Regions from separate parts of the Vreelandella sp. 2A-K22 genome, predicted to be linked through region 3. Evidence: predicted binding sites of a transcription regulator. Region 3 holds the regulator's gene; each other region holds the start of a gene.
What was found. The regulator FNR, encoded in region 3, switches genes on or off when oxygen is low (the NO sensors DNR and NnrR bind a similar motif). The targets are predictions, from matches to a motif close to TTGATNTANATCAA.
Positions count from the first base shown of each region.

Region 1 (5,733 bases), on a different contig from region 3:
CTCCGCTTTCGCCCAGGGCAAAAGGCCAAGCAGCCCTAAGCCGAGATAAAGCGCCACCAAGGCAATCGCCAGCGCGGCAAAAAACTCCAGCACCGCGCTGGATAGAAAGGCAAGTCTAAGCACCCGCATAGTACGCCCACGGTAGGCATCACTCGCCTGGGCGACCTTGGTCTCTGCTTGGTCAGTTGCTCCCATGCGCTGTAGCGTCGCCATCCCACGAACCAGGTCGAGGAAGCGGCCCCCCATACGCGCCAAGGCGACGAACTGCTGCTGACTGGCACCCGCAGCAGCACGTCCCACCAGGATCATAAATAGTGGCACCAACGGCGCGGTCATTAGCATCAATCCCGCGGCCAGCGGGCTATAAAACGCTACCACCGCCGCTATCAGACAGGGCACTAGTACCGCCAGCAAGCTCTGTACCCGATAGCGGCTAACGTAGCCGTCCAAGGCATCCACCTGCTCCAGCACCTGAGTGGCCAAGGCGCCATCACTGCCAAATTGGCGCCTAACCGGCCCAAGGTGGCCAAGCTGCGTTAATAACTGGCTGCGTAAGGCGTCACGAGCACGCAGGCTGGCCTGACGAGACAGCCATTCCCGGCCAGCGTGGAGAAAAGGGCGTAGCACCATGCAAATGGCCAGCCCTGCTAGCCAAACCGTCGGATGGCCCGGCGACTCCCTACCCTGCCAAAGCAGTAACCAATGGTGAAAAATAGTGGCCAACAGCCAACTCTGGGCAATCAGCAATACCACGCCGATCATCGCTAGCAGCGTGGCGCCCCGCAACCACCAGCGTTGTGGGGCAAGGCAGCGGTTCAGCCGCTGCCGCGGGTCATTGGCTTCAGTCGCTCCGCTCATGCTCGGATTCGCCTTCATAGCCATTCACTTCAAGCCACATGGCGTTAAGAATGCTGACGGTGGCCGCCAGCGTGACACCCAAAATCCAGGCGAAATACCACATACGATACCCTCCTCAGTAAAGCGCTTTGTCGTTATCACGAATAAACTGCTCGTTCAGGCGTCCACGCATGACCCAGTAACTCCAGGCGGTATACAGCAGCACCAACGGCACGAAAACACACACCACCACAAACATGATCTTGAGCGTCAACTCGCTCGCCGTGGCATCCCACATGGTTAGACTATGGTTGGGGTTCAGCGACGACGGCATCACGAAGGGAAACATCGTAACGCCCGTTGTGACCACCACCATCGCCATGGCGACAGCCGAACTGGTAAATGCCAGCGCATGGCGTCCCAGCTTCATGGTCAGCGCGCAGAGCACAAAACCTAAGACGCCCAGTATTGGCAGTAGCCACAACAGCGGGAAGCGGCTGTAGTTGGTCATCCAGCCGCCAGCACTGACCGCCACGATTTTACCGGTAGTATCGTTGTACCCTTGGGTGTCGATTACGCTAGTCACTTGGTAGCCATCAACGCCCAGGAGCAGCCACACCCCACCCAGCACGAACAGTGCCGCGCATATCAGTGCTGTCAGGCTGCCGATGGCCGCACTACGGCTGCGCAGTTCGCCCTCGGTTTTAAGCTGCAACCAAGCCGCTCCGTGAGTGACGAACATCAGCAGGCTCAACAGCCCGGCCAATAGCGCAAAGGGGTTCAATAGGCCCAGCAAGCCGCCCTGATACTCCAGGCGCAGATAGTCATCGAACTGGAAGGGAACGCCTTGCAAGAGATTGCCAAAAGCGACACCAAAGATCAGCGCGGGAACGGCGGAGCCGATCGTCAACCCCCAATCCCAACGACGGCGCCATGTGGGATTTTCCAACTTGGAGCGATAATCGAACGCCAGGGGGCGAAGGAAAAGCGCAAATAGCGTCAGCATCAAGGCGAGATAGAAGCCATTGAAGGCTGTTGCGTAAACTGGAGGCCAAGCAGCAAACAGTGCGCCCCCTGCGGTGACCAGCCAGACCTGATTACCGTCCCAATGAGGCGCCATGGAGTTGATCATCACCCGGCGCTCCTCATCGCCGCGCCCGACCACGTTGAGCAAGGCGGCAACGCCCATATCAAAACCATCGGTGACCGCGAAGCCCACCAATAGCACGCCGATCAGCACCCACCAGACAAACCTAAGGGTTTCGTAGTCCATCATCATGCCTCCCGTGCTGGGGTTGAGATTGGATAGTCAGACTCAGCGTCATCATCCAGGTAACCGCTACCGGAGGGCCCTTTGCGGGCAAAGTGTTGCATCAGCCACATTTCGATGATGACGAAGGTGGTGTAGAGGACGCCAATAGAAATCAGGGTAAACAGCACCTGCTCAGCAGTCAGGCTGGAAATGGCCAAGTGCACCGGCAATATCTCGCCGATTGCCCACGGCTGACGCCCATATTCGGCCACGAACCAGCCCGCTTCACAGGCAATCCAAGGCAGCGGTAGGCTGAACAGCGCGAAGCGAAGTAGCCACCGGGACTTCTCTGGCTGACGACGTACGCTATGCCAGAAGGCCAGCGCAAACAGCAACAGCATGCTAAAGCCCGCGGCGACCATGGCCCGAAAAGACCAGAAAAGCGGCCAAACCTTAGGAATCGACGCTTCAACGGCTTGATCAATTTCGGCTGTGGTCGCATTGGCTACATCGTCGCTATAGGCACTGAGCAGTAGCCCATAACCAAGATCGCTGCGCACTTCCTCGAACCGAGCCATATCCCCTTCGCGCTCTTCATCACTGCGCAGGCGCTGCATGAGTGCGTAGGCTTCCTGGCCATTGACGATGCGCTCGCGGTGCTCTTCCTTAAGCTCCCGAATACCCATCACTTCGGTATTCAGCGAGCGCGTGGCGATCAAGCCCATCACACCAGGTATGCGGATGGCAAAGTCGGTGTGCTGTTCCGCCTCGTTGGGGAGCCCAAATAGCGTGAAAGCCGCAGGTGCGGGATGGGTTTGCCACTCTGCTTCGATGGCGGCCAGCTTGACCTTCTGCACATCCCCCAGCTCATAGCCAGACTCATCGCCCAGTACAATGACCGATAGCGCGCTGGCCAACCCGAAGGCAGAAGCAATCGCAAAGCTGCGCCGCGCAAAGGCAATCTCACGCCCCTTGAGCAGGTACCAGCTTGAAATCGCCAACACGAAAATCGCCCCGGTGACGTACCCCGCTGACACGGTATGCACAAATTTGACTTGGGCGACGGGGTTGAGCAGTACCTCTGCAAAGCTGACCAACTCCATACGCATGGTGGCTAGGTTGAGCTCCGACCCTACGGGGTGCTGCATCCAGCCATTGGCTACCAGAATCCACAGGGCTGACATATTGGTCGCCAAGGCCATGAACCAGGTAACCGCCAGGTGCTTCTCTTTTGACAGGCGATCCCAGCCGAAGAAGAATAGCCCGACCAGCGTCGACTCAAGGAAGAACGCCATCAAGGCTTCTATCGCCAGGGGCGCTCCGAAAATATCGCCGACATAGTGAGAGTAGTACGACCAGTTAGTGCCGAACTGGAACTCCATGGCGATACCGGTCGTTACCCCTAACGCAAAGTTAATACCAAACAGCTTGCCCCAGAATTTGGTCATCTGACGATAAATGGTTTTACCGGTCATGACATAGACCGACTCCATGATCGCCAGAAGTATCGACAGCCCTAGCGTTAAGGGTACAAACAGGAAATGCACCATCGCCGTAAAGGCGAACTGCAACCTGGATAATTCAACAATGTCCATGAGTGACTCCCGATGGATAGCTTAAACACACCTTTCGCCCCACCGGGAAACCACAGACAGGTGCTAACCCAGGCAAAGCGATGTGTATAGGCTATTCCTCCACCCGAGCCAACAATTTGATCTTGATCAATTCCTTACTTAAGCATTGCACTGTTGCGACAATATGCCATCCACCCCCTTCCTCATTCAGAGACGCAGGCGTAAACGAATGAGGCTTGCGGTGTTGGTAGTAGGCATTAGTGCGCTTCATCCCAATTGGCACCGCTCTCCGCTTCTACAATCAGCGGTACTTTCAGCTCAGCCGCGCCCTGCATGCGTTTTTGCACCTGCTCGATAAAGGCCTCGACCTGTTTCTCGGCGACTTCAAACACCAGTTCATCGTGCACCTGCATCACCATCAGCGCATCGAACTCGCCTTCCGCTAGCCACGCATCCACATCGATCATCGCCTGCTTGATAATATCGGCGGCAGTGCCCTGCATCGGCGCGTTAATCGCGGTGCGCTCAGCGCCTTGGCGGCGGTTGCGGTTTTGCGACTGAATTTCCGGCAGGTAAAGCCGCCGCCCTAATACAGTTTCGACAAAACCATCCTCTGCTGCTTGCGAGCGAATGCGCTCCATATAGCGGGCCACGCTGGGATAGCGGTCAAAGTAACGATCAATGTAGGTTTGCGCCTGGTTGCGCTCGATATGCAGCTGACGCGACAGCCCCCAGGCACTCATGCCGTAGATCAAGCCGAAGTTAATCGCTTTGGCGCTACGGCGCTGATCGCCAGAGACCTTCTCAAGAGAGGTGCCGAAGACTTCTGCCGCCGTGGCGGTGTGAATATCACGCCCTTCGGCAAACGCTTCCAGCAGCCCTTTATCTTCAGATAAATGCGCCATAATACGCAGCTCAATTTGCGAGTAATCGGCGGCGACAATACGGTAGCCAGGGCGGGCAATAAATGCCTGACGAATTTTGCGCCCCTCTTCGGTACGGATGGGAATGTTCTGTAAGTTGGGATCCGACGACGACAGCCGCCCGGTCGCAGTGACCGCCTGATGATAGCTGGTGTGTACCCGGCCAGTGGCTTTATTGAGCAGACGCGGTAGCTTATCGGTGTAGGTGGACTTCAGCTTGGCCAGCCCCCGGTGCTGCATAATCACCTTGGGCAGCGGGTAATCCAGCGCCAACTCTTCCAGCACACCTTCCGCGGTAGAAGGTGCGCCTTTAGGGGTTTTCTTGAGCACCGGAATTTTCTGCTCTTCAAACAGAATCTGCCCTAACTGCTTGGGTGAGCCGAGATTAAATTCGCGCCCGGCCAGTTCAAACGCCTCGCGTTCTAATTCGCCAATGCGCTGCTCTAACTGTTGGCTCTGTTTGTGCAGTAGCTCAGCATCCACGGCGACACCGTTTCGCTCGATGCGCGAGAGCACTTTGATCAGCGGCAGCTCAATATTATCCAGCACCTCCGCCAGACGCCCTTCGCTTTCGACCTGGGGACGCAGCGCTTGCTGCAGCCGCAGGGTGATATCGACATCTTCGCAGGCGTATGGCGCCGCTTGCTCCAGGGCAATCTGGTTAAAGGTCAACTGCTTGGCGCCCTTACCGGCAATCTCTTCAAAGGAGATGGTCTTTTCACCCAAATACTTGAGCGCCAGCGAATCCATATCGTGCCGGGTGGCGGTGGAATTGAGCACATACGACGCCAGCATGGTGTCAGCAAATGGGCCTGCCACGGAAATCGCATAGTTGGCCAACACGGAAATATCGTACTTGAGGTTTTGGCCAATCTTGGTTTTTGTCGGGTCTTCCAGCAGCGGTTTTAGCGCCGCCAGCACCGTTTTACGGTCAAGCTGCTTAGGCGCATCCAGGTAGTCGTGGGCAAGCGGGATATAGGCCGCCTCCCCCGCTTCCAGCGAAAAGCCAACCCCGACGATTTCTGCGTCCATATAATTAAGGCTGGTGGTTTCCAGGTCGAAGCAGAAGCGCTCGGCGTTTTGCAGCCGATCCAGCCAGCGATCGAAGTCTACCTGTTCGAGGATGACCTGATCCTCACGAACAGAG
Region 1 covers NZ_JBSUGC010000024.1:23,361-29,093, reverse strand. Annotated here, with positions in the region: gene cydD (thiol reductant ABC exporter subunit CydD) at 1-858, opposite strand, end outside; gene cydX (cytochrome bd-I oxidase subunit CydX) at 842-961, opposite strand; gene cydB (cytochrome d ubiquinol oxidase subunit II) at 974-2,116, opposite strand; gene ACW17M_RS23100 (cytochrome ubiquinol oxidase subunit I) at 2,113-3,684, opposite strand; gene polA (DNA polymerase I) at 3,921-5,733, opposite strand, start outside.
Region 1: a site for FNR is predicted at 3,801-3,814, ahead of ACW17M_RS23100 (cytochrome ubiquinol oxidase subunit I). Genes of this name have one in related genera too.

Region 2 (5,733 bases), on a different contig from region 3:
GGGCACCGTCGGCTATTTTGAATCACTGGGTTTACCAGGGTTTCTGGCCTACCTGACCATTGCTGCCGAAGTAGGCGGTGGAGCCGCCCTGATTCTGGGTGTTTACACCCGCTGGGTGAGCCTGGCACTGGTGCCGGTACTGCTCGGCGCTGCTTGGGTGCATCTTGGCAACGGCTGGATGTTCTCAAATGCCGGCGGCGGTTGGGAATTCCCGGTGTTCTGGACGCTGGCGTTAATCGTGCAAGCGGGCCTGGGCAGCGGCCGCTGGGTGCTAAGTAACCGATTCGCCTAACACCTAAAACTATCGCCTAACCCTATTGCCAGCGCTTGCTTACCGCCAGCGTTGGCCATGCTGCTGAGGAGACTCACTCATGTTACCTAGTCTGTTTATTTCCCATGGCTCGCCCATGCTGGCCCTCAATAAAACCCCGGCTCATGCCTTTCTACGCGAACTGGGCAGGCAGCTTGCGCCCAAGGCGGTGGTAGTGGTCTCAGCGCACTGGGAGAGCCTGGCGCTCAAGGTCAGCATCAGCGCCAAGCCAGAAACCATTCACGACTTTGGCGGCTTCCCACAGGCGCTTTTCGAGTGCCAGTATCCCGCCCCGGGTGAGCCGGAACTGGCTGAACGGCTGGCCGTGTTACTGGGCGCCGAGCGGGTAGAGCGCGGCCTGGATCACGGCGCCTGGGTGCCCCTTTCGCTGATGTTTCCTGACGCCAATGTGCCGGTTGTTTCGCTGTCGCTTCCGGTGCGCTGGAGCAATGCGGAGCTGGTCACGCTGGGCGAGCGCCTGTCGGCACTGCGGGAAGAGGGGATTTTGGTGATCGGCTCGGGCAGCCTGACCCATAACCTGTATGAAATCATGCCCCAGGAGAGCCCTATGCCCGCCTGGGTAGGTGCATTTGCCACTTGGGTGAGCGACCGCCTTATCGCCAATGATCGTGAAGCACTGCTTAGCTGGGAGAACGCCCCCAACGCGCGGGAGAACCACCCGACCCCTGAACACTTCCAGCCGCTGCTGGTGGCCATGGGGGCAGGAGGTGACGCAAAACAGCTACACCACAGCGTGGAGCACGGTGTGCTTGCAATGGACGTTTATGCGTTTAGCTGATCGCTACCCCCAACGATTCAGATTGTGCTGCTCTGGAAGGCTTGAGATCACGCATTAACAGCGCAAACTCAAGCTGTTCAGGGGTAATGCTGACCTTGGGAACGGGGATTCGCACGCGATGCCCAGAACCAGGTGCTGCGCTCTGCGCTTCACCTCGCAAGTTCTCGATATGCTCAAGCACGAAGCGGTGATTGCCACCTGGCAGCATAAGCTCCATGCCATCCCCTACTTCAAAGCGATTTTTAACCTCGACTTCCAACCTGCCACGAGCCGGATCGAAACCCAGCACTTCACCGACGAACTGTTGGTGAACGCCGATCGAGTTCCCCTGCTCATAGCTTTGGAACTCACCGTGCACATGGCGTTGATAGAAACCTTCGGTGTACCCTCTATTCGCCAGGTTCTCAAGTTCATCCATTAGCCGTTTATTGAAGGGGCGCCCAGCGACTGCGTCATCAATGGCTTGGCGATAGACTTGCGCTGTACGCGCAACGTAATAATGGGACTTGGTGCGCCCTTCAATCTTTAGTGACGCCACGCCCATTTGCGTCAGCCGAGCGACATGCTGCACCGCGCGCAGATCCTTGGAGTTCATGATGTAGGTGCCGTGTTCATCCTCATACACAGGCATCAGCTTGCCAGGGCGTGAAACGTCTTCAATCAGCGCCGAAAGCTCGTCTGGGCTGCCGACCGCTGCACTGCCACTTCCTTGGGCGGCTATTAAGTCGCCCGTGTCATCCTGGGTCGCTGCTACGGTGTTGTATTTCCAGCGACACGCGTTGGTACAGGTACCTTGATTAGGGTCGCGATGATTGAAATAACCCGACAGCAGGCAACGCCCTGAATAGGCGATACACAGTGCGCCGTGAACAAAGGTTTCGATCTCTAAGCCTGGGCACTGTTCGCGTATTTCGCCGATCTCTTCCAGTGATAGCTCCCTAGACAAAATGATGCGGCTGATACCCTGCCGCTGCCAGAATTGGGCGGCAGCCCAGTTGACGACGTTCGATTGCACCGAGAGGTGGATAGGTTGATCCGGCCAGCGATCACGAACCATCATAATCAAACCGGGATCCGACATAATCAGCGCATCGGGCCCTGCCTCGATCACCGGCGCCATATCCTGAAGGTAGGTTTTCAGTTTGCTATTGTGAGGGGCAATGTTGGAAGCAACGTAAAACTGCTTGCCTCGGGCATGGGCATACTCGATACCACGGTGTAAGTTATCAATTTTAAAATCGTTGTTGCGCACTCTGAGAGAGTAGCGTGGCTGCCCTGCGTAGACCGCATCGGCCCCATAGGCAAAGGCGTAACGCATGTTCTTGAAGGTGCCGGCAGGGGAAAGTAGTTCGGGGGCTTGCATAGACAGTCACCGTGATCAGGACGATGGCTCGCAGCGGACTGCGATGAAAGGCCAGGATTATAACCAGCCCAAACCCGCCGTTTTGGCAAGCTCACCGCTTCCGTGACCTAGATCAAAAAGTGGCGGTAGAGTGACGTCAGTTAGGCGGTAGGACGACGTTTAAGGGTTGTCCTACGGTCGTGATACGCTACCGCTAACCCGCTGCCCATTATCAAGGCGCTGCCTACCCAAACCCAGAGATCCGGCATTTCACCCCAAAACCACCAGCCCAGCAGTACCGCCCAGAGCATGGCGGTGTAATCAAAAGGCGCGGCGATGGCCGCAGGGGCAAACCGGAAGGCCAAGGTGATAAAAGCGGTGGCTGCAACGCCCAATACTCCCGAGGCGAAAAAGCCTACCCAGTGCCACGGCTGGGGTGTTTGCCATACCCAGGGCAGCGTTAGCGCGGTCACCACCAGCGGCACACAGGTCATGTAAAACAGCATTGCCCAGAGGTGTTCGCGGGCGCCGTAGCGCCGGGCGGTAATCATCATCAGCGCATAGAATAGCGCCGCCCCCACCAATACCAGCGCGCCCATCTGAAACGCATCGCCGTTGGGCCGCACCACGATCAGCACCCCCGCAAACCCCACCAAGGATGCGATCAGCACCGGTGGATCAATGCGCTCACCCAACAATGGCACCGAAAGCAGGGTCACAAACAGCGGCGCCACAAAGGCAATCGCCGTGGCCTCCGCCAGGGGGAGCAGCGTTAGCCCCCATACGAAACAGACCATGGTGGCGGTATAAATCAATCCGCGCAGCAAATGGATGCCCGGCCGTTTCGTACGCAGCTTGCGTAACCCACCGGCAAAATGGGCAAGCAGCGCAATCAGCGGTAGCGATACCAAGGCACGGAAGAAAATAATCTGCAGTGGCGAGTGCACTTCACCTAACCACTTGGAAACAGCGTCGCCTAGGGCGAGGAAAAGAACGCCCAAACACATGCAGAGTATGCCTTTCAGCGAGGTTGTCACCGCGATCTCCCTGTTCACTGGTCAATACAAAGTGCCAAAAAAGAAAAACCCCGCCAATTAGCCATTGGCGGGGTGATGACGGCCCCCCTTACAAGCTGGCGTTAACGACCATACAGTCCATACCTTGGGAGTGCAGCTCACGGCACGCTTGGCGAGCGCGCTGCTCGTCCAATGCCATTAGCCGGGCGCGATAAACAGGGTTTTGGCCCTCTACCGTGTCTACAGCAATGCGTCCGCCTAAAGTCTGAGCAATCCGCTGAGCCGCCTGCTGCGCCAATTGCCGTGCCTGGGCTTCACGACTGAAAGCACCCACTTGCACCCCCCAGCCACCGCCCGTTTCAGTGACAGAGGCCATCTTGCGTTCACGCTCAATGAACGCTTGAAGTGGGTCGGGCTGTGGATCTTCGCTTGCCGGCGTGGGGCGCTGAATGGTGACAATATCAGCTAGCTGTTCTTCAAGATCGACAACCGGCGTTGAGGGGGTAGAGTTACTCGATGGTGACAATGTTGACGTTTCGACCACCGCCAGCAGGGGTTGGCGTGGCGCTGGCTGCTGTGGTGCCACCGGCTGAGCAGGGGGTGCAAAGGCCATAAATTCCCGCGAGAAGCTGGTGTCACCCATCCAGCTTTGCTGGTCGCGTAGGGACGCACGCAAGAAGCTACGATCCAGCAGATTGGCCATATGGGTATCCCGGGACTGGGATGAAAAACCACCCATGACGACGCCCACCAGCCGCCGATCACCGCGCACTGCGGTAGTGGCCACGTTAAAGCCAGAGGCGCGAATGAACCCCGTTTTTAGGCCATCGGCACCTGGGTAGTCACGCACCAATCGATTGTGGCTGGTGTGCCGGGTGCCGCGGTAGGTAAACTCTTGCAGGCCGAAGTAGTGGTAGTACTGGGGGAAGTCCTGCATCACGCGTACCGAAAGCGTGAGCATATCCCGCGCGGTGGTGATTTGGCCGTCATCCGGCAAGCCAGAGGCATTGCGAAAGGTGGTGGCATGCATGCCCAGCTCGCGTGCCTTGGTGGTCATCATTTGGGCAAAGTGGGCTTCGCTACCGCCCAGGGCTTCGGCAACCACTGCGGCAACATCATTGGCAGAGCGAACCGCGAGTGCGCGAATAGCGGTATCCACCGGAATTGAGCTGCCCGCCGCCAGCCACAGTTTGACAGCAGGCTTGGCGGCAGCGTAATGGGAAACCGGCAAGGGTTGGTCCAAGCGCAGCGTACCCTCTTCTAACGCTTCAAAGGTTAGATAGAGCGTCATCATTTTGGTAAGCGACGCAGGATAGCGCTGATCGTCAATATTCTCGGCGTAAAGCACTTCGCCATTGTCCAGATCAACGACAATACCCGCATAGCGCGGGTTGTCGGCATGCGCAGTAGTGACCATCGCAAGTATGAGCAGCATTAGCATACTCAAAAACCCTATCGCCGACGCTCCCCCGGCAGCGCTTTTTATCCTCGCATACATACCTGCCCCTTGCTTGTTATCAATGCGCTAGTTCGAATCGCTGTTTAACCAACCTGCCGCTGCTTAACTACCATGCCACACTCAAGCTACAACACAAGGCTTGCCCAAGCGGCACGCGACGCTTACTCAATTTAATAATAGGCCGAGTATAGGGTATTAGTACGAAGAATAGACGACGTTAAGTGTAGAAAACAGAAGATAAATGCGCCCATAAAAAAACCGACCACTGAGGGTCGGTTTTCATTCGCTACCAAAGAGGCCTGGCGCAGAGGATTACTCTTCTGCAGCGGCTTCTTCAACAACCGGACGGTCAACTAGTTCAACGAACGCCATAGGCGCGTTGTCGCCGGTGCGGAAACCGCACTTGAGAATACGGACGTAACCGCCCGGACGCTCGGCATAACGCGGACCCAATTCGTTGAACAGTTTGCCGACGGCTTCTTTAGAGCGCGTGCGGGCAAACGCCAAACGACGGTTTGCAACGCTATCCTGCTTAGACAAGGTGATCAGCGGCTCGATTACGCGACGCAGCTCCTTGGCTTTCGGCAGGGTTGTCTTAATGACTTCATGTTCGACCAGCGAGACAGACATGTTCTTGAACATGGCCTGACGATGCGAGCTGGTGCGATTCAGATGACGACCACTCTTACGATGACGCATGGTTGTAATTCCTTACCAAACTGGGACTCAAGTCGACGCTCACGCGGAGGCTTTGTCGTCCTTCAGGCTTGCCGGTGGCCAATTTTCCAACCGCATGCCAAGGGACAA
Region 2 covers NZ_JBSUGC010000016.1:142,124-147,856, reverse strand. Annotated here, with positions in the region: gene ACW17M_RS20460 (DoxX family protein) at 1-292, shown strand, start outside; gene ACW17M_RS20455 (DODA-type extradiol aromatic ring-opening family dioxygenase) at 372-1,109, shown strand; gene trhP (prephenate-dependent tRNA uridine(34) hydroxylase TrhP) at 1,102-2,472, opposite strand; gene ACW17M_RS20445 (DMT family transporter) at 2,613-3,488, opposite strand; gene ACW17M_RS20440 (D-alanyl-D-alanine carboxypeptidase family protein) at 3,577-4,908, opposite strand; gene rplQ (50S ribosomal protein L17) at 5,239-5,625, opposite strand; gene ACW17M_RS20430 (DNA-directed RNA polymerase subunit alpha) at 5,665-5,733, opposite strand, start outside.
Region 2: a site for FNR is predicted at 2,575-2,588, ahead of trhP (prephenate-dependent tRNA uridine(34) hydroxylase TrhP). Genes of this name have one in related genera too.

Region 3 (5,733 bases):
TGCCGCCCTGGCTAGCTGCAATTGGAATGTCGCTTAGCTCGCTAGTAGTGGTGGGTAATGCCCTGCGACTGTCGCGCTGGCGACCTCAGCCCGCGCCAACGCTCGACACCTCAACACCGGTGGCCGCATGACGATTCTTTATCTGTTGATCCCGCTTTCCCTGATTTTGCTGGGCCTCGCCGTCTGGGCGTTTTTCTGGGCGGTGAAAAATGATCAGTTCGATGACCTAGAAGGCCCAGCGCACCGCATTCTATTTGATGAGGATGAAAACGATCTTAGCCCTGAGCAGCGCCGCCAGCATCAGCAGGCAAAGCAAAAATCTTCCGAACCATCAGCGGCAGACACACCCGACGACCAAGAGCCTCGGCCATGAATCCAACGGGGCTTGATCTGCCGCCGCTAATGGCGGCGTTTGTGTTTGGCTTGATGGGCGGCGCCCACTGCATTGGTATGTGTGGCGGCATTATGAGCGCGCTCACCTTTGCAGTCCCCCCCAGCATGCGTCATCCGGCGCGCATGGGAGGCCTGCTGCTCAGCTACAACACAGGCCGCATTGTTAGCTATATGAGCGCAGGCGCGCTGGTGGCACTGCTAGGCACGCTGTTTTCCCTTTCTGCTACGGCACGCCTGCTACTCCAGGTATTTGCCGCACTGATGCTGATCTTAATGGCACTGTATATCGCCAACTGGTGGAAAGGGCTGCTCAAAGTGGAGGCCGTTGGCCGGCGACTATGGCGCTTTATCGAACCCGTGGGGCGTCGCTTGATGCCCGTAGTGCATATTCCCCAAGCCTTCGCCCTGGGAGCGCTCTGGGGCTGGCTCCCCTGCGGGTTGGTCTACTCCATGTTGGCCTGGAGCTTAGCGATTGCCGACCCGCTTCAGGGCGCTCTACTCATGGGCGCCTTTGGGCTTGGCACCCTACCTGCGCTGCTTGCCACTGGCCTGGCTGCCCGCCAGCTCAGCCATTTGATACGTCACCCCGCGACCCGCAGCGTGGCAGCGCTGACAATTATCGCTTTTGCACTGTGGCAACTGTGGACGCTTTCGGTACACAACCTCTAATAGCATGACGTGGCTCAACATTTACCTCCTAACCACGGGTTAGGCTAGCGGCATTTCCTAACGTCGGAGCGCCCCTTCATGCCCGTTCATACCCCTGCTGCCTTGCCTCTTGCACCCGCTGCTGCCGCAGCCCCTATGCAGCCGGTGTGGGACGAAGCGTTACTGAGTCGCTACGACACCAACGGCCCACGCTACACCTCCTACCCCACGGCGCTGTCGTTTCACGACCAATTTACCCCTGGCGACCTGACCCAGGCATTGGAGCGTAGCAATGCCAGTAAGCGTCCGCTCTCTCTGTACGTTCATGTGCCCTTCTGCCGCAAGATCTGCTTCTACTGCGCGTGTAATAAAATCGCTACCAAAAACACTGCCCTTGCCGAGCCCTATATAGCCCGGCTTGACCGTGAAATGGTGCTGACCGCACGCCACTTGGATACATCACGACCGGTGGAGCAGTTGCATTGGGGCGGCGGCACGCCGACATTTCTCAGTTTGAACCAGATGGGCGACCTGATTGATCGACTGGATGCACGTTTTGGTCTTTCATCGTCTGCTGATCGCGATTACGCAATTGAAATAGATCCTCGCGAAGCGGATGTGTTTACGCTGCGCCATCTCGAATCCCTCGGCTTTAATCGCATCAGCCTGGGCGTGCAGGATTTAAGCCCGCTGGTGCAGAAAGCGATTAACCGTATTCAGCCTCGGGTACTTACCGAAACGCTGATGGAGGAGGCGCATCGCCTGGGCTTTCGCTCGCTCAATCTCGACCTAATTTATGGCTTGCCATTTCAGACTGAAAAGAGCTTTGCCAACACCCTACGCCAGGTGATCGAGCTCAACCCGGCGCGCCTTTCTGTGTTTAATTACGCGCATATGCCCGAGCGTTTTGCCCCGCAGCGGCGCATTAATGTCGATGACTTGCCAGGCGGAGAAGAGAAGCTAGCGATTCTGCGCACCACCATCGAAATGCTCACCGCAGCTGGCTATGTGCATATCGGTATGGATCACTTTGCCCGCCCTGACGATAGCCTGGCTATTGCCCAGCGCGAAGGCTCGCTGCAGCGCAACTTCCAGGGCTACTCCAGCCATGCTCAGTGCGACTTAATCGGGCTTGGCGTATCGGCGATTTCGCGCATTGATGACGTCTATGCGCAGAACCCGAGCGATCTGGCAAGCTACGAAGCGACGCTGGATCAGGGGCAGCTTGCCACCGTGCGTGGCATACGCTTAAGTGATGACGACCTGATCCGGCGGGACGTGATTGAGCGGCTGATGTGCGATATGGGCATTGACCTGGCCGCCGTTAGTCAACGCTGGAACATCGATGCCCCCCGCTACTTTGCGCCAGCGCTTGAGCGCCTGCAGAGCGCCGAACAGGATGGCCTGCTGACCCGCCGCGGTGATCAGCTTAACGCCACGCCGACGGGGCGGCTGCTGATTCGCCATATAGCAATGGCGTTTGATACCCATCTTTCCGGGCAAACGGGACAACAGTATTCTAAGATTGTTTAATCACCTTATTGCAGGCATGCTAAAGCGACTATAATAAGTAAGGATTTTCTAATTGATAAGCGGGACCCTCTCAAGGAGCAAAGCATGTTGGAACCCATGAGCCGTCGGCGCTCGCTACTCCATGAAGCTCGCTGCCAAACCTGCAGTTTGAGCTCACTGTGCCTGCCACTTGCCCTTGAGCTGGACGACGTGGGGCAGTTCGACGCCATTATTCGTCGTCGCGCGCCGCTGAAAAAAGGCGAACCGCTGTTTCGTCAGGGCGACACCTTTACCAGCGTTTACGCAGTCCGTTCGGGCAGTTTGAAACAGATCACCGCCGAAGGTAACGGCAGCGAGCAGTTGACCAATTTCTACCTGCCCAGTGAATTGGTGGGGTTGGATGGCATTGACGAAGAGCATTACCCCGGTAGCGTTATCGCCCTGGAAACGACCACCGTCTGCGAGATTCCTTTTGACCGCCTGGACTTACTCTCGGAGGAGCTACCCGAACTGCGTGGCCAGCTTTATCGTAGCATGAGCAAAGAGTTGCGCGATGACCGGCGTATGATGCGGCTACTTTCGCGTAAAACCGCCGATCAGCGGCTAGCAAGTTTTTTGATTACCCTCTCGGATCGTTTTCGTCGCCGGGGCTACTCGCCTTACAGCTTTCGCCTCTCAATGCCCAGGGCTGATATCGGCAACTACCTGGGCTTAGCGGTGGAAACGGTCAGCCGCATACTAAGCCGCTTTCAGCAGCAGAGCGTGGTGGCGGTCTCCGGGCGAGAGGTCAACATTCTCGATATGCCGCGCTTGATTACCCTCGCCGAAGAGGAAGAGCAAACAGTTAGCTGACGTTAAAGGCTTGGATACGCCCCGCCAGTAGCTCTGCTTGCTTGGCCTCAAGGCCTTCAAAATCGAACAGGCTGCGGTCGGCCAACTGGGAAGGGGCAATGTTGGTGACAGCCTTGAACATGCTCTCCAGGCGGCCAGGAAACTTTTTGTCCCACTCGGCGAGCATCTCTTTGACCACCTGACGCTGCATATTAGGCTGTGAACCGCACAGGTTGCAGGGAATAATCGGAAACGCCATCAGCCGCGAAAACTCGGCGATATCAGCCTCTTTGCAGTAGGCCAACGGCCGAATAACGATATTCTTCCCATCATCGGATAGCAGCTTTGGCGGCATCGCTTTCAGGTTGCCGCCAAAGAACATATTGAGAAACAGTGTTTCGAGAATATCTTCCCGGTGATGGCCCAGGGCTATCTTATTGGCGCCAATCTCTTCGGCAAAGCCATACAACGAGCCGCGCCGCAGCCGTGAACAAAGCGCGCAGGTGGTTTTACCTTCCGGGGTTTTCTCTTTTACCACCGAGTAAGTATCGCGCTCGACAATGTGGTACTCCACGCCCTGCTTATCCAGATACGCAGGCAATACGTGCTCGGGAAAACCCGGCTGTTTTTGATCCAGATTGACCGCTACCAGCGAAAAATTGACCGGCGCATTGCGCTGCAAATTGCGCAAAATCTCCAGCATCGTGTAGCTGTCCTTTCCACCGGAGAGGCAGACCATTACGCGATCACCTTCATTGATCATTTGATAATCAATGATCGCATTGCCCACTTCTCGGCGCAGACGCTTTTGCAGCTTGTTAAATTCACGCTTCTGCTTCGCATCAGCCAGCTCAGGCTGGTCGTGCTCAGCGTCAGCTGGGGTGGCTCCAACCGTATCAAGGTGAGCAGGATCAAAGTGATCAAGAGTTTGCATGGTATAAGCACTGCCGAGGGTAGAAGGCGTGAGAGAAAAAAGTAATAACTATTCTAACAACACTCACCGCCTGACCCAACTAATCAGACGTAGCCACACAAGATATCGCAATTGGAAGTGACTATTTTGACCGCTGCACCATACCTCGGTGCGAGGGCAGCTTGGAGCGAGGGTCTTTTGTCATGGATGACAAAAGTAGCGCCCAGGGAGGGGTTCACAGCGCCCTCGCGGAAAGCTGTCCTCGCCACGACGAAAGAGACTACTATGCCACCTGCGCCATAATACGCTGCAGGCGCATATACAGCAGTGCGCTGGCGGTGGCCTCTCCAAGCACACTCTGCATGCCCATGACGGGTACTTGCCAGCATGCCAACGCCTGGGCGAAGCTGCTGGGCGCTTCGACCTCCGGGTGCAAACGGCGCAGTTGGCGCTGATGCAGTTTTGCCACATCGACCTGGGCGTTGGGCAGGGCAAAATTCAGCCGCTTACTGAGTAGTGCATTCAATGCTCCAATGCGCTTCTCTAACTGCCAGCCAACGATGGGCCGATTGCCGATAAATTCTACTAGCGCGCTCAAGTTATCACTATTTGGTGGCAGTATCTCCCCCGCCTCGCACAGCAAGTGATGACGGCGCAGCGTTGCGCTCTCGGGCTGCTTTGCGCTACCAAGGGTGATCACAAAAGCACGACTGGTATGCACCTGCTGATGGCTCAGCACCACTGCCGCCACGCTGATCACAGGTGATGATTGCGTGGGCGTTGCTGTGCAGGCGAGCGCCACCAGCTCTTCGCCCATATAGGGCTGAAACAGCCAGGCATAGGGGGAATCTGCACAACGACGCCGGTCACTTTCACGCCTTAACAAGGTGCGCAGCGAGCCGCTAAATAGCGTCACATGTCGATCTAACAGCCGCATTCCGCTCACGAATACTCCAAATGGTAACGGTGGGAAAGCCGCTGCTTAAAGTCTTTGACAATATGCATCGCTTCGCGCAGTAGGTCGCGCTCCAGGGAAGAGAGGTTCTGCACCACGACACGGTTAGCGCGTCTGCTGCTTTGGGCGTTAGTTTCTTTCGCATCCGCAGAAGTTTCCAGCGTACTTAGCTGCTGCTTGAGGCGCAGCTCAGAAAAGAGCGCCAACGCTTCGCCCAGGTCATCGGCAAAACGGCGATCCAACCGGCCGTCAGTAACCAGGGCATCCAAGCGATCAAACGTCGAGGTGGCTTTGATGCGCCGCTCAAGCGCCATGGTGCGGACACCGTGCACGATAGGGAAAATACCGCCTTTCTTGATATCGATACCGTGCTGAGGCTTTTTCAGCGAACCAAACAGCGTCAGCGGCGTCGAAAAGCGCAGCGCCGTGCGGGCAAAATAGGAAAGCAGCAGCTCATCGCCCGAGCAGCGTTCAAACAGCT
Region 3 covers NZ_JBSUGC010000025.1:18,635-24,367, reverse strand. Annotated here, with positions in the region: gene ACW17M_RS23270 (heavy metal translocating P-type ATPase) at 1-131, shown strand, start outside; gene ccoS (cbb3-type cytochrome oxidase assembly protein CcoS) at 128-373, shown strand; gene ACW17M_RS23260 (sulfite exporter TauE/SafE family protein) at 370-1,062, shown strand; gene hemN (oxygen-independent coproporphyrinogen III oxidase) at 1,141-2,574, shown strand; gene fnr (fumarate/nitrate reduction transcriptional regulator Fnr) at 2,659-3,405, shown strand; gene ttcA (tRNA 2-thiocytidine(32) synthetase TtcA) at 3,398-4,318, opposite strand; gene ACW17M_RS23240 (3'-5' exonuclease family protein) at 4,581-5,234, opposite strand; gene ACW17M_RS23235 (DUF294 nucleotidyltransferase-like domain-containing protein) at 5,240-5,733, opposite strand, start outside.